3 regions of the Promicromonospora sp. NPDC019610 genome follow, and region 1 is predicted to be linked to each of the others. Evidence: riboswitches for the same ligand, from Rfam matches in the RefSeq annotation. Region 1 holds a riboswitch; each other region holds the start of a gene.
What was found. Region 1 has a riboswitch for cyclic di-AMP ahead of ACH45N_RS25305 (C40 family peptidase). Riboswitches for the same ligand answer to the same signal wherever they lie in the genome.
Positions count from the first base shown of each region.

Region 2: it holds a riboswitch for cyclic di-AMP, as region 1 does, so the genes downstream of both, ACH45N_RS01560 (C40 family peptidase) here and ACH45N_RS25305 (C40 family peptidase) in region 1, are expected to answer to the same signal.
Region 3: it holds a riboswitch for cyclic di-AMP, as region 1 does, so the genes downstream of both, ACH45N_RS09350 (C40 family peptidase) here and ACH45N_RS25305 (C40 family peptidase) in region 1, are expected to answer to the same signal.

Region 1 covers NZ_JBIRXX010000004.1:90,961-95,634, forward strand. The annotation lists gene mutM (bifunctional DNA-formamidopyrimidine glycosylase/DNA-(apurinic or apyrimidinic site) lyase) at 1-784, shown strand, start outside; gene ACH45N_RS25300 (NAD(P)-dependent oxidoreductase) at 880-1,857, opposite strand; gene ACH45N_RS25305 (C40 family peptidase) at 1,979-2,863, opposite strand; cyclic di-AMP (ydaO/yuaA leader) riboswitch at 2,864-3,043, opposite strand; gene ACH45N_RS25310 (phytoene desaturase family protein) at 3,172-4,674, shown strand, end outside.
Region 2 covers NZ_JBIRXX010000001.1:354,974-359,647, forward strand. The annotation lists gene ACH45N_RS01545 (ion transporter) at 1-533, opposite strand, end outside; gene ACH45N_RS01550 (GlsB/YeaQ/YmgE family stress response membrane protein) at 744-1,010, shown strand; gene ACH45N_RS01555 (hypothetical protein) at 1,016-1,951, shown strand; gene ACH45N_RS01560 (C40 family peptidase) at 2,133-2,867, opposite strand; cyclic di-AMP (ydaO/yuaA leader) riboswitch at 2,869-3,064, opposite strand; gene ACH45N_RS01565 (hypothetical protein) at 3,228-4,121, shown strand; gene ACH45N_RS01570 (S8 family serine peptidase) at 4,261-4,674, shown strand, end outside.
Region 3 covers NZ_JBIRXX010000001.1:2,093,223-2,097,896, reverse strand. The annotation lists gene ACH45N_RS09365 (proline racemase family protein) at 1-265, shown strand, start outside; gene ACH45N_RS09360 (ornithine cyclodeaminase family protein) at 262-1,239, shown strand; gene ACH45N_RS09355 (FAD-binding oxidoreductase) at 1,361-2,710, shown strand; cyclic di-AMP (ydaO/yuaA leader) riboswitch at 2,905-3,072, shown strand; gene ACH45N_RS09350 (C40 family peptidase) at 3,076-3,915, shown strand; gene ACH45N_RS09345 (purine-cytosine permease family protein) at 4,026-4,674, shown strand, end outside.

The DNA.
Region 1 (4,674 bases):
GGTCGCGGACCCGAGCACCGAGCCCGGCAACACCCCGAGCACCGAGCCCGGCACCGCCCCGAGCACCGCGCCCGGCGCAGCCCTGATCGACGCGCCGCAGAAGGAACCAGCCCGGACCCCGACCGGCGCCGCCGACCCGGCGGACGACTGGCAGCACCCCCACCTGCGGGTCCGCCTGCATCTGGCCGGCGCCCCCTCCGGCGCGCGGTACCTCGACTTCGTGGACCAGCGCACGTTCGGACACCTGAGCGTCCAGGACCTGGTGCCCGACGCGACGAGTGCGAGCGTCCCCGCCGGTTACGGCTCCGGCCTGCCCGTGCTGCCCGAGCCGGTGGCGCACATCGCGCGCGACCTGCTCGACCCGAACCTGGACCTGGACGCGCTGGTGAGCCGCGTCCGCCGTCGTCGGACCCAGATCAAGCGCGCCCTGCTGGACCAGACCGTCGTGTCCGGTGTGGGCAACATCTACGCCGACGAGGCACTGTGGCGGGCGCAGGTGCACTGGGCACGACCCACGGACAAGCTGAAGGCCGCCGACGTGCGCCGCGTGCTGGACGCGGCGGCCGAGGTGATGCGCGAGGCGCTGGCACAGGGCGGCACGAGCTTCGACGAGCTGTACGTCAACGTGAACGGCCAGTCGGGGTACTTCGACCGGTCGCTCGCCGTGTACGGCCGGGAGAACGAGGAGTGCCGTCGCTGCGGCGCGCTGGTGCGCCGCGACGCGTTCATGAACCGGTCGTCCTTCACCTGCCCGGTCTGCCAACCGAGACCCCGCAGCCTCTGACCCCGCCCCGCCCGTTGAGTGCTGGCTATCTGTCGAATCGGAGCGCCCGGGACATCAGGTAGCCCGCACTCAACGAAGGGTCGGGCGGGGTCGGGTCAGCGGGTCGCGACGTTGCGGAGCGTGCCGCCCGTGCGCCAGGCCGTCAGCTGTTCGGCCAGGAAGCGGGCCGCGCCGCGCGGGCGCCCACCCGCGACGTGCGGCGTGAGGATCAGGTTCGGCACGTCCCACAGCGGCGAGTCGGCGGGCAGCGGCTCGGTCTCCATGACGTCGAGCGCCGCGCCGGCGAGCCGGCCGGAGCGCAGGGCGTCCTCCAGGGCGGCCTCGTCGACGGTCGCGCCGCGGCCGACGTTGACGAACCGCGCGGTCGGCGGCAGCAGGCCGAGCAGCCGGGCATCCAGGATGTGCCGCGTCGCGGGCACGGCCGGCAGCAGCGAGACCAGCAGGTCGGTCTCGGCCAGCAGCGCGTCGAGGCCGCCGGCGTCGACCACGGGGTAGCCGGAGCGCTCGCCCGCCCGCGAGGCGACACCCGTGACCTGTGCGCCGAGCGCGGTCAGCAGGGGCGCGAGCCGGAGGGCGATCGAGCCGAAGCCCCAGATCGTCACGCGCGCGCCGTCGAGCGAGTACTCGCGGCCGGTGACGCCGTCGGCCTGGGCGAACGCGATCTCCTTGGCCCAGCGGTGCTCCTGCTGCGCGGCCAGGGACACGTCGATCCGCCGGACCGACGCCAGGATGAGGGCCAGCGCGTGCTCGGTGACGGTGTCGTCGTGCAGGGACTGCCCGGAGGAGATGACGACGTCGGGCGCGAATCCGGAGCGCAGCGCGACGTCCGGGCCCGCCGACAGGGTCTGCACCCAGCGCAGGCCGGTCAGCCGCTCGGCGGCGTCGGCGACGATCTTGGGCGGGCTGGACCAGGTGACGAGCAGCTCGGCGTCGGTGTGCTCGGCGGGGATCGGCTCGTTCATCGCGTAGGTGGCGACGGTGTCGGTGCCGCCGGGCGCGAAGGAGGCTCCGCCGTCGGGCAGCAGGGACGGGAAGTCGAGGTCGAAGGGCACGTCCGGTACGAGGATCTTCACGTCGGGGACGTTACCCGACCGGGCCACGGAGCAGAGCGCCCGTCCGGCCGTCCCGAGGAACCTCCTCGGGACGGCCGGACGGGCGCTCCGGCGTGCGGTCCGACGTGCGGCCCGGGAGGCGTCAGCCCGTCACCCGGATGAACACCGGGTTGGTCTGCCACATCTCCGTGTAGTGCACGGGGACACCCTCCTGCTGCGCCTCGACGACCATGCCGTCGCCCGCGTAGAGCGAGACGTGGCCGGACGTCCAGACGATGTCGCCCGGCTGGGCCTCCGCGGCGGAGACCTGGTAGCCGACGGTCGACATCGAGGCCGAGCTGTGCGGGAGGCTGACCCCGAGCTGGCCGTAGACGTACTGGATGAGCCCGGAGCAGTCAAAGCCGCTGGGGGAGGCTCCGCCCCACACGTAGGGCACGCCCACGTACTCGAGGGCGAGGTTGACGGCCTGCTGGCCGAGGCCCGCGGAGGACTCGGCGACCGCCGCGGCGGCGGCCTCGGCCTCGGCTGCTGCTGCCGCCGCGGCCTCAGCGGCGGCCTTGGCTTCCGCCTCGGCCTTCGCCCTGGCTTCCGCCTCGGCCTTGGCGCGGGCCTCCGCCTCCGCCTTCGCCCTGGCCTCGGCGATGCCTGCCTCGGTCTCGGCGTACGGGGTCACGGTGACGCGGCCCCGCTCGGCCTGGAAGTCGGCGTCGTGGGCGACCTGGACCTTGGTCACGAGGTTCTCGGCCAGGCCCGCGCGGGTCGTGGTGTCGAACGTCTTGTTGGCGAGCGTGGTCTGGGTGTGGGACTCGGCAGGCGCGGTGTGGGCGGTCTGGGTGAAGACCGACGCGAGCATGCCGGACGTGACGACCGCGATGGCGCCGGTACGGGCGGCATTCTCGGCTGCTGTCTGGGTCAGAGCGGTGAAGGGGGTGAGGGCGGGGCCCTCGGCGCGGTGCCGCCCCCGGTTGCTGGGTCGGTTTGCCTGGTCGTCCGCCCAGTCGTGGGTGCGGTCGGTGAGTACGGTCACCAGTGATCTCCTCGGACGCCTACGAGGTGAGCTGTCGGGTTCGGATGGGGAGAGCGATCACCCGGCCTCACAAGGAGGCTTCACCCCGAGGACACTCGCGTGCCCGGCTTACCTGGTTCCCCCGCCCCTGTCACGTTCTGGCTGCTCAGGACCGGTGACAGGATTCGGCGTCCGGGCCTGGACCTCCCCGTTGCTGGAGCGGCGAGATCGACCGTACTCGTCCGTTGCGTAAATGTCACGATTAGGTCACATACCGTCTTGTGGTGGAACGTTCCTGGCAATGAGTGCCGCGTGTCACCATGGCGTGCATGCCCGATTCCCTGCCCGACACCCTGCGCGCCCGGTACGACGTCGTCGTCGTGGGCGGCGGTCACAACGGCCTCACCGCGGCGGCCTATGCGGCCCGCGGCGGACGCTCGGTCCTCGTCCTGGAGCGCGCCGACCACGTGGGCGGCGCCGCCGTCTCGGCCCGCCCGTTCGCGGGCGTCGACGCCCGTCTGTCGCGCTACTCCTACCTCGTCTCGCTCCTGCCCCGGCGGATCATCGACGAGCTCGGCCTCCCGGTCCGGCTCGTCCGGCGCCGCTGGTCGTCGTACACCCCCGTGGCCGACGGCGGCCTGCTGGTCGACACCCAGGACGACGCCGCCACCCGCGCCTCGTTCCGGCGCCTCACCGGCTCTGACGCCGACTTCGAGGCCTGGGGCCGGTTCTACGCCATGACCGCCGAGGTCGCCCGCCGCCTCGCCCCGACGCTCACCGAACCCCTGCTCCCGCGCTCCGCCGTCCGGCACCTCGTCGCCGACGGCGTGGGCGAGGAGGCCTGGCGCGCGCTCTTCGAGGAGCCCCTCGGCGAGGTGCTGCGCCGCACCTTCGCTGACGACGTCGTGCGCGGCGTCGCCGCCACGGACGGCCTGATCGGCACGTTCGCCGACGTCGACGAGTCGTCCCTGCGGCAGAACCGCTGCTTCCTCTACCACGTGATCGGCAACGGGACCGGCGACTGGGACGTGCCCGTGGGCGGTATGGGGGCCGTCTCCGGTGCCCTGCGCGACGCCGCGGTGGCGGCCGGCGCCACGATCGTCACCTCGGCGACCGTCACCGCCGTCGACCCCGGAGCCGTGGGGGCCGAGGTGGCCTGGACCGACGCCGCCGGGCGCACCCGGGGCGTGACCGCCGGGCACGTGCTCGCCGGGTGCGCGCCGGCCGAGCTGGAGCGGCTGCTCGCCGCGGCCGGCCGGGGCGCCGCCTCCGGGTCGGTGTCCGCGGGGGAGGCGTCCGCGGGGGAGAGGACTGCGGGGGAGAGGGCTGCCGGGCCGAGGCCCGAGGGCGCCCAGCTCAAGGTGAACATGCTGCTGCGCCGGCTGCCCCGGCTGCGGGACGACGTCGACCCCGTGGCCGCGTTCAGCGGCACGCTGCACGTCAACGAGTCACTCACCCAGCTCCAGGACGCGTACGCGCAGGCAGCCGCAGGGCGCATCCCCGACGTGCCGCCGAGCGAGATCTACTGCCACACCCTGTCCGACCGGACGATCCTCGGCCCGGAGCTTGCCGCGACCGAGGCGCAGACCATCACGCTGTTCGGGCTGCACATGCCGGCCCGGCTCTTCCGCGCGGACCCCGACGGCGCCCGCGAGCGGGCACTGCGGGCCACCCTCGCGTCCCTGAACTCGGTGCTGGCCGAGCCCATCGAGGACGTGCTCGCCCTCGACGCCGACGGCGCGCCCTGCCTGGAGGTCCGCACCCCCGTGGACCTGGAGGGCGACGTCGGGCTGCCGGGTGGACACATCTTCCACCGCGACTTGAGCTGGCCG
Region 2 (4,674 bases), on a different contig from region 1:
AGGGAGATCCACAGGCTCCCGAAGTACTCGGGTGCGGCCTCGCCGAACAGGCCCGTCGCGATCACCGCCGACACGTACATGATCAGGACCAGCAGGGCCCCCACGGCGCCCATCCCCGGCACGGCCCGCAGCAGGCCGTCGACGACGCGGCGGAGCGACGGCACCACGGTGATCACTCGCAGCACCCGCAGCACCCGCAGGGCACGGAGCGCCGACAGGGACTCGCTGGCCGGGAGCACCGCGACGCCGACCACGAGCAGGTCGAACACGTTCCACGGGTCGCGGAAGAACCGCCGGCCGTACGCGACCAGGCGCAGGAGCAGCTCCAGCACGAAGAAGCCGAGCATGACGTGGTCGATGCTCTGCAGGACCTCGAACGCCTCGCCGTGCACCATCGTCTCCGCGCCCAGGACGAGGGCGTTCGCCAGGATCACCCCGAGCACGAGACGGGTGACCCACTTCTGGTCGAGAAAGGCACGCAGTCGCTCTCGTCCGGTCCGCGGCGCGGCCTGGGTGCCGATCTCCTGGTTCATCGGGTGTCTCCTCCACGTTCCCGTGCCCGGAGCCGCGCTCCGGCCTTGCCTCAGGGCCCCTTGCCCGGCCGAACCTTAGCGCGGCGGTGCGCCTCGGCTCGTCCGGGCGCAATGTCCCGATATGAGCATGATCGGCGGGTCCGGTGGCAAGTGGACCGAATAAGTGCTGGAGTAGAGCACAAGCAAGCAACACGACTGGAGGAAAATGCCATGGGCTTCTGGGCCTTTCTCATCCTCGGACTGATCGCCGGTGTCATCGCACGCATCGTCATCCCGGGCAAGCAGCCGGGCGGTTTCTGGGTCACCTTGCTTCTCGGCGTGCTCGGCGCCATGCTCGGCGGCTGGCTGGGCGGACTCATCTTCAACATCGGATTCGACGAGTTCTGGTCCTGGTCGACCTGGCTCTTCGCGGTGATCGGCGCGGTCATCGTCATCCTGATCGCGCAGGCGATCTTCGGTCGGCGCAAGACCGCCTGACCGCTGTGGCCCGCGGCCGCACCACCCTCGTCGTCGTCCTGACGTCGCTGGTCGGGGCGGCCGCGGTCGCATGTTCGGGCGCGCCCGCGCCGTCGTCGACCCTGGGGCCCGTGCCCGACGACATCGCCGACCACCTCAGCGTCCAGGTGGACCAGGGGCGCACGCAGTACGCCGCCCGCGAGATCGTCCTCGCGGTCACCAACGACTCGGACGAGACGATGACGCTCCTGTCGGGCGCCCTGGACGCGGACGGCTTCGGGCCGTCGCACCCCACCAAGGAGAACCGCACCCCGGCGCTGCGGCCCGGCACCACGCGGGACGTCTACGTCGAGCTGGGCGAGGCGGAGTGCGCGGGCTTCCCGGCGGGTCCGGAGGAGCCGGTGCCGGACGCCGCGCCGTCGGCCACGATCACGCTGGCCCGCGGCGAGTTCGACGACCTGGGACCGGCCGCCGACGTCGTCGTCGCGGAGGTGGGCGACCCCGGCGGGCACCTCGCGCGGAACCACGCGGTGGACTGCGCCACGGCCGCGGTCGCGGCGGGTGCGAGCCTCGCCGTCGACGCGGACATCCCCGTCGAGACGCGCGGCGGGGAGCTCACCGCCCTGGTCACGCTGCGGATCGACCCGGTGGACGGCGGGCCGGGGGTCACGATCGACCGGATCGCCGGGACCACCATCATGAACAACCCCGACCCCGACGGCGAGGAGACCGGCTGGACCGGCTCCGCGCTCGACGGGCAACGGTCGGGCAGCATCACCCTGCCCGTGGTGCCCGCCCGCTGCGACGCCCACGCCGTGGGCGAGGACAAGCGCGGCACCTTCCTGCCCGTGACGGCGAGCGTCGACGGGGTGACGCAGCACGTGATCTACGTGCCCATGCCGGACTCGGCGCGTGCCGACCTGTTCGCCTTCATCGCGGACAGCTGCGACTGGCCGGAGTAGCCCGTCGTCCCAGGCGTACGCGAAAGGCGCCCCCTCGGTACCGGGCCCGGTACCGAGGGGGCGCCCCGCGAGAAGCTCTGTTCAGGCAGTCTCAGGCTCTGCCTTTTGTCGTCTGAGCCTGCGGCTCCGCTCCGGGCGAGTGCCTCGTTCCTCGGCCCTCACCCTGCGCTGCGCCTCCGGCTCAGACGACGCGGATGAAGGTCGGGCTGTTCTGCCACATCTCGGTGTAGCGCACCGGCATGCCGGCCGCCCAGGCCTCGATGATCATGCCGTCGCCCGCGTAGAGCGCCACGTGGCCGGGCGTCCAGACGATGTCGCCGGGCTCGGGGTACGTGACCTGGTAGCCGGAGCTCAGCAGCGCGCCCGACGAGTGCGGCAGGGAGATCCCGAGCTGCGCGTACGTGTACTGGATCAGGCCCGAGCAGTCCATGCCCTCCGCCGGCGAGTTGCCGCCCAGCACGTAGGTGATGCCCAGGTAGTTGAAGGCCACGTTGACGGCCTGCTGGCCGAGCGGGACGGGGTCCGGTGCGTCGACCGAGACGACGGCGGGGCCCTCGCCCTTCTCGCCGTCGGCCCCCGTGGAGGCGCCCAGGGCTTCCATCTCGATCGGCATCTTCGCGTCGGCCGGGACGGTCACGGTGGGGGCGGCGGCGACGGACTGCTTGGCCACCGCGGTGAGGGAGTTGAGGTCGACCGAGTTGAGCTTCGCGGTCTTGACGTCGGTCTTCAGGTCCATCGCCGGGGCCGCGTGGGCCGTCGTCGCGATGGTGGAGATCAGGACGCCACCGGCAGCTGCGGCGAGCGCGCCGCGGCGGGCAACGGTGCCGGCGTTCTCGGTGGCGGTACGAGCGAGGATGGTCAGCGGAGTCTGGGCCGGGCGGCTGTCACGATGCCGTCCGCGGAGGGAGTTCGTCACCTAATGTCTCCTGTACCGCCTGCGAGGTCAGCTGTCGGGTTCGGGTAGGAGTACAACCCGGCCGCACGGCTACTGGGGGGTTTCCGTCCGGCTTCACCCCGAGGACGACGATCCTGCTGTCGCCCGGGAATGGGTCCCCCGCTCCTGTCTTGAACGTCTGGTCACGAACCGGTGACAGGACTCGGCGTCCGGATCGCGACTCCACCGTGGAGGTGGAGCAGAAGTCAAAGTACACACGTTCACGGAAAAAGTCACGATCGGGTTACGCATTACGGTCTGACCCAACGAAGGCGCAGATTTGCGCCGTTCCGGGCTTCAGGGGTTATGACCGACATCACACATCCGCTAGCGTTCGGCGGCATGGGCGAATCGCACTCCCGTATCTCCGCCTGGTGGGTGTTTCCCATCAGTGCGATCGTCTGGTGGATCTGTGGGTTCCTGCCCTGGCTCGCGCAGCTGTCGTACCAGGTCACCGGCGTCGCGCAGGCGTCTGACACGGCCGCGGCGGGCCTCCTCCCGCTCCCCTTCACGGCCGACGGCGCGGTGGTCGGCCTCGTCGTGATGGCGCTGTTCGGCGGCGTGCTCGCCGGGGCCACCGCCCGGCTGGCCCGCTCGGCCGGAGCGGGTGCCGGGGCCGCGATCGCCGGCACCCTGCTCGCGATGGCAGGGGCCGGCGGCGCCTCGTGGTGGCTCGCAGCCCGCGAGACCGTCCCCGGGGACGCCATGCCGGTCGGCATGCTCGTGGTCACCTGCGCGGCCGGGATCGTGGGCCTCGGCGCGGGGCTCCTGGCGGGCCTCGGGCCGGCCGCGCTGCGCGGTGTCGCCCTCGCCCTGCCGGTGGTGCTCGTCGACGGCTGGTTCTGGGGCTTCGTGCCCGGCAACGAGGTGTCCCCGACCGGCACGTGGTGGGTGTTGGCCGTGGCCCTCGGCATCGCATTCGGCCTCACCGTGGACAGCAGGCCGATCGAGCTCCTCGGCTGGTTGCCCGCCGCCGGTGCCGTGTGGGTGCTCCAGGCGGCCGGACCCGCCCTGCTCGCGGTGCAGGAGAACATCTGGCCGGGTTCCGCGCTCACCGAGGACCCGCTGTCCGCCGTCGCGATCGCCGCGGGCAAGATCGCTTCCGCCGCGATCGTGGCCGACGGGCACCAGCTCGGAGCCTGGGTGGTCGCCCTGCTGCTCGGCGCGGCGATCGCGGCGCTCCGGCTGTCCCGGGAGGCCGCGGACGAGAGCGAGCTCTCCGAGGCGTGGGCCTGACACGTCGTGCCCCTACTGATTGCGATTGTGTAAATTTCACCCCTCACGGCGCGCGAGGCCTGTTCGGCGCCGACCTGATCACCCTAGGTTTGCCCCAGTTCGGGGGTAATCAGCCCCTGTGCGAACAATGGGGGCATATATGAACAGGAAGTCACTCGTCGGCGCCGCCACCTCCGCGGCGCTCGTCGTGGCGGCGCTGGTCGCGGGGGCACCGGGTGCGCAGGCAGCGACCAGCGATCCCCTCCGGGACAGGCAGTGGGGCCTGGACCAGATCAACGCCGAGGCGGCCTGGGCGGCCAGCACCGGTGACGGCGCGGTGGTGGCCGTGGTCGACACAGGAGTCGACTTCGACCAGCCCGACCTGGCAGGACAGCTCCTGCCGGGTGCCACCTTCACGGGCTGCGCGGACGTCCGTCCGTGCGGCGACGGGGACTTCAGGGGCCCCGACGGCAGCAACGACGGCGACGAGCACGGGACCCACGTGGCGGGCATCGTCGCCGCCGCGACGGACAACGGCATCGGCGTCGCGGGTGTGGCGCCGGACGCCAGGATC
Region 3 (4,674 bases), on a different contig from region 1:
GGTCGACCGGTCACCCTGCGGTTCGGGCACCTGCGCCCGGCTGGCGGTGCTGGCCGACGACGGCCGGGTCGGCGTCGGCGGCCCCGTGCTGGAGCACACCTCGATCGTCGGCTCGACGTTCACAGGGGCCGTCGTCGGGACCGCGCGGGTGGGCGACCTGCCCGCCGTGATCCCGCAGGTCACCGGCACGGCGTACCGCACGGGCGAGCACCGGTTCGTGGTCGACCCCGCCGACACCCTCGTGCCCGGGTTCGTGCTGCGATGACCGCGCCCCTCGTGCTGGACGCCGCGGCCGTGGCCGCCGCCTGCTCCCCCGCCGACGCCGTCGCCGCCCTCCGGGCAGCCCTGGTGGCCGGGCTGGACCCGGCCGCCGACCTGCCCCGCCAGGGCGTGCCGGTGCCGGCCGGCGAGCTGCTGCTCATGCCGTCCGACGGCGGCGGCGACCGGGCGCACGTCGGGATCAAGGTCGCGGCGGTCGCCCCGGGGAACGCGGCCCGCGGGTTGCCCCGCGTCCAGGGCTCGTACCTGCTGCTCGACGCCGCCACGCTCGGCGTGGTCGCCGTGCTGGACGGCATCGCGCTGACCACCCTGCGCACGCCCGCCGTGTCGGTGGCGGCGGTGCTGGACCGGCTGCTGGAGGGCGCCGACCCGCTCCACGTCACCGACCCGCTCCGCGTCGCCGTCATCGGCGCGGGACCGCAGGCCCACGGGCACGTCGCGACGCTCGCGGACGCCCCGGGCGGGCGGCGGCCGCCAGCCCACGTCAGCCAGCTCGTCCGGGACCCGGACCGGGTCGCCGGGACGGAGGGCGCGCGGATCGCCGGCGGCCGGGTGATCCGGCTGGGCGGCCCCGGGTCGGACGACGCGCTGCGCGCCGCCGACGTCATCGTGTGCGCGACGTCGGCCCGCGAGCCGCTGTTGGACGCCGCGCTGGTCGCGGACACCGCCGTCGTGATCGCGGTCGGCTCGCACGAGCCGGGCGCCCGGGAGCTGCCGGCCGACCTGCTCGCTCGCGGGACCGTCGTCGTCGAGGACCCGGGCGCCGCACTGCGCGAGGCGGGCGACGTGGTGCTCGCGATCGCGGACGGCGCCCTGAACGCCGAGGACCTGGTGCCGATGCGCGACGTCGTCACCGGCGCCGTCCGCCCCGACCCGGCGCGGCCGCTCGTGGTCAAGACCACCGGGATGTCGTGGGAGGACCTGGTCGTGGCGGAGGCGGTGCTGGCGGGGGTGCGGTGACTCGCGGCCGGTGCTGGACCGGGTGGCCCGTGTCACAGCGGGGTCTGTCACACCTGCGGGGTGTGCGGAGTCATCTCTTGGTCGGTGCGGCACCCGGCCTGCACCTCCCGAGAGGATGACCATGAGCTCAGCGCAAGAATCCCTGCGCCGCGACTTCCGCGGCGACATCATCGAGCCCGGCGACGCCGGGTACGAGGACGTCGGTCGCTCGCGGCTCGCCGCGGGCAGCCCCGCCTACGTCCTGCGCCCCCGGACGGTCGAGGACGTCCAGGCCGCCGTCCGCTTCGCCGTCGAGTCGGGGCTCACGCTGTCGGTGCGCGGCGGCGGCCACAGCTTCGCGGGCTTCGGTACCAACGACGGCGGCATCGTGATCGACCTGAGCCCCCTCGCGGGCGTCGAGGTGGTCGACCCCGGGCGGCACGTCGTGCGGATCGGCGGCGGAGCCCACTGGGGTGACGTCGCCGAGGCCCTCACCCCGCACGGCCTGGCGATCTCCTCCGGCGACACCAGGAGCGTCGGCGTCGGCGGACTGACGCTGAGCGGCGGCATCGGCTGGAAGGTCCGCAAGCACGGCCTGGCCCTGGACAACGTGGTGGCCGCCGAGCTGGTCCTGGCCGACGGCTCGTTCGTCACCGCGAGCGCCGACGAGCACCCGGACCTGTTCTGGGCGATCCGGGGCGGCGGTGGCAACTTCGGGGTCGTGACGGCGTTCCACTTCGTGGCGCACCCGACCACCGACGTCTTCTTCGGCAAGGTCGTGTTCCCGCAGTCCGAGGCCGTCGAGGTGCTCCAGGGTTGGGCGGAGTACCTGCGCACGGCCCCCGAGGAGCTCACGTCCATCGCGAACCTCGCCAACCCGTTCGCGGGCGGGCCGGAGGCGCCCGTCGAGATCCACGTCGCGTTCGACGGGGACGACGCCGCGGCCGCGGCCCGGGCGATCGACCCGGTCCGGCGGCTCGGCACGGTGGTGGCCGACGACGTGGCCCTGATGGCCTACGCGGACGTGCTGGTGGAGGGCGGCTCTCCGCCGCCCGGGATCGAGGTGCTCGCCCACGACGGCTTCGTCGACCGGGAGGCGGTGCCCGAGGTGCTGCAGATCCTGGCGCAGGTCGGCACGTCGCCGGGCGCTCCGTCGATCGCGATCCGGACCGTCGGTGGCGCGGTGGCGCGGGTGCCGAGCGACGCCACGGCGTACGCGCACCGCCAGGCGGACCTGATGGTCGCGACCGTGACGGGCGGTCCGGTGGCCGTCGTCGATGCCGCGCGGGAGGGCGTGGACGCGATCTGGGGCAAGCTCGCCCCGCATCTCAGCGGGGCGTACGCGAACTTCCTCACGACCGCGGATGAGACGGACGTCACAGACGTCTACCCGAAGTCGACCTACGAGCGGCTCGCGTCGGTCAAGCGGCGGTACGACGCGGACAACCTGTTCGCCCGCAACCACAATGTGCGACCTGGACAGATGTCCTAGTCGGGACCTTCGACCCGGTGGGCGCCGCCCTCGATCAGGCCGGCGCCCATCGCACTAGCGTAGGTCGGACATTCCGGTCAATAGCTCCAGCACCGACCGGGATGTCCGTAACGCGATCGTGACTTTCGCGCCGAGGCGGGCTACGGTCGGTCCCGCTCACGGGGAATTCCGTGGGCACTCGTGGTGGACGCCGAGCCCTGTCACCGCCGCGAGATCTGCTCTGAACAGATGACAGGGACGGGGGAACCAAGTACGTGGGCACCGCCAGGTGCCCTTGGGGTGAAGCCGCAACCAGCACGACGCGGCCGGGTCATTCTCCGATCCGAATCCGACAGCTCACCTCGTAGGCGCCGGGAGAAACTGCTGTGACCACACGCATGCCCGGGCGCCATCGTGCTGCCCACGCACCGCTCACCCCGCTGACCCCGATCTCTCGTGCCGCGTCCCGCGGCATCTCCGCGACCGCCCGCCGTGGCGCGGTCGTCGCCGCCGGATCGGGACTCCTCATCTCCCTGCTCGGCATCCCGGCCAACGCCGCCCCCGCGAACGACCCCAGCACGAACACCGCCGAGCTCGAGGCCGTGCGCGACGCCGTCCAGGACGCCACGCAGAAGTCGACCGACGCCGAGGTGGCCACCGCGGCCCTGACCACGGCCAAGGTGGACACCGCCCCCGCCGTGAAGGTCGCCGCCGACAGCGAGTTCGAGCTGGAGACCGGCACCATCAAGGTGACGCCGGCCCCCGAGCCGGAGCCCGAGCCCGAGCCCGTCGTCGAGGCCGAGCCGGTCGTCGAGGCCGAGCCCGCCAAGGCGGAGGTCGAGGCCACCGCCGTCGCCGAGAAGCCCGCGGAGAAGGCCGCCCCGGCCTCCACCTCCGGGTCCAAGATCGTCGACATCGCCATGCAGTACCTCGGCGTCCCCTACGTCTGGGCCGGTGCGACCCCCGCCGGGTTCGACTGCTCGGGCTTCACGTCCTACGTCTACGCCCAGGTCGGCATCACCCTGCCGCACTCCTCGGCGCAGCAGCGCTACTCCGGCACCGAGGTCTCGGCCGCCGACGCGCAGCCGGGCGACATCATCTGGTCCCCGGGCCACGTCGCCATCTACGCGGGCGACGGCATGCAGATCGAGGCGCCGGTCCCCGGCCAGACCGTCCGGTACACCGAGATCTGGCAGGACAGCCCGGTCTACCTCCGGATCGGCTGACCCACCCGGGTCGGCTGACCCACCCGGTCGGCTCCGCCCGACACCGGCTCACGAAGTGGCCCGCACCAGGACGGTGCGGGCCCTTCGTGCGTCGTGGCAGGATCGCCACCATGAGCAGCGCGCCCACGAGCGTCGAGACCAACGCCCTGAACACCATCGACGAGGCCGAACGGCGCGGTTCGCCGCGCAACCTGTTCTGGCCGTGGTTCGGGGCCAACGTCTCGGTGCTCGGCCTCGGGTACGGCTCCTACCTGCTGGGCTTCGCCGTGTCGTTCTGGCAGGCGGTCGTGGTCGGCACCATTGGCATCGTGGTGTCGTTCCTGTTCTGCGGGTTCATCTCGCTGGCCGGAAAGCGCGGGTCGGCGCCCACCATGGTCCTGTCCCGGGCCGCGTTCGGCGTGCGGGGCAACAAGCTGCCGTCGCTGCTGTCGTGGATCCTCACGGTCGGCTGGGAGACGGTGCTCGTCGCGCTGGCCACGCTCGCGACGTCGACCGTGCTCGACACGCTCGGCTGGGGCGGCGGCACGGTCACCAAGATCGTGGCGCTCGTGGTGGTGGCGGGCATCGTGGTGGTCGCGGGCGTCTTCGGGTTCGACCTCGTGATGCGGCTCCAGGTCGTCATCACGGTGCTGACCGCCGTGCTCACCGTCGTCTACATCATCCTGGTGCTCGACCACATCGACTGGGCCACGGTCGCCGCGATCCCCGCCGGCGGCAGCCCGCAGGTCATCGGCGGGCTCGTGTTCATGATGACCGGCT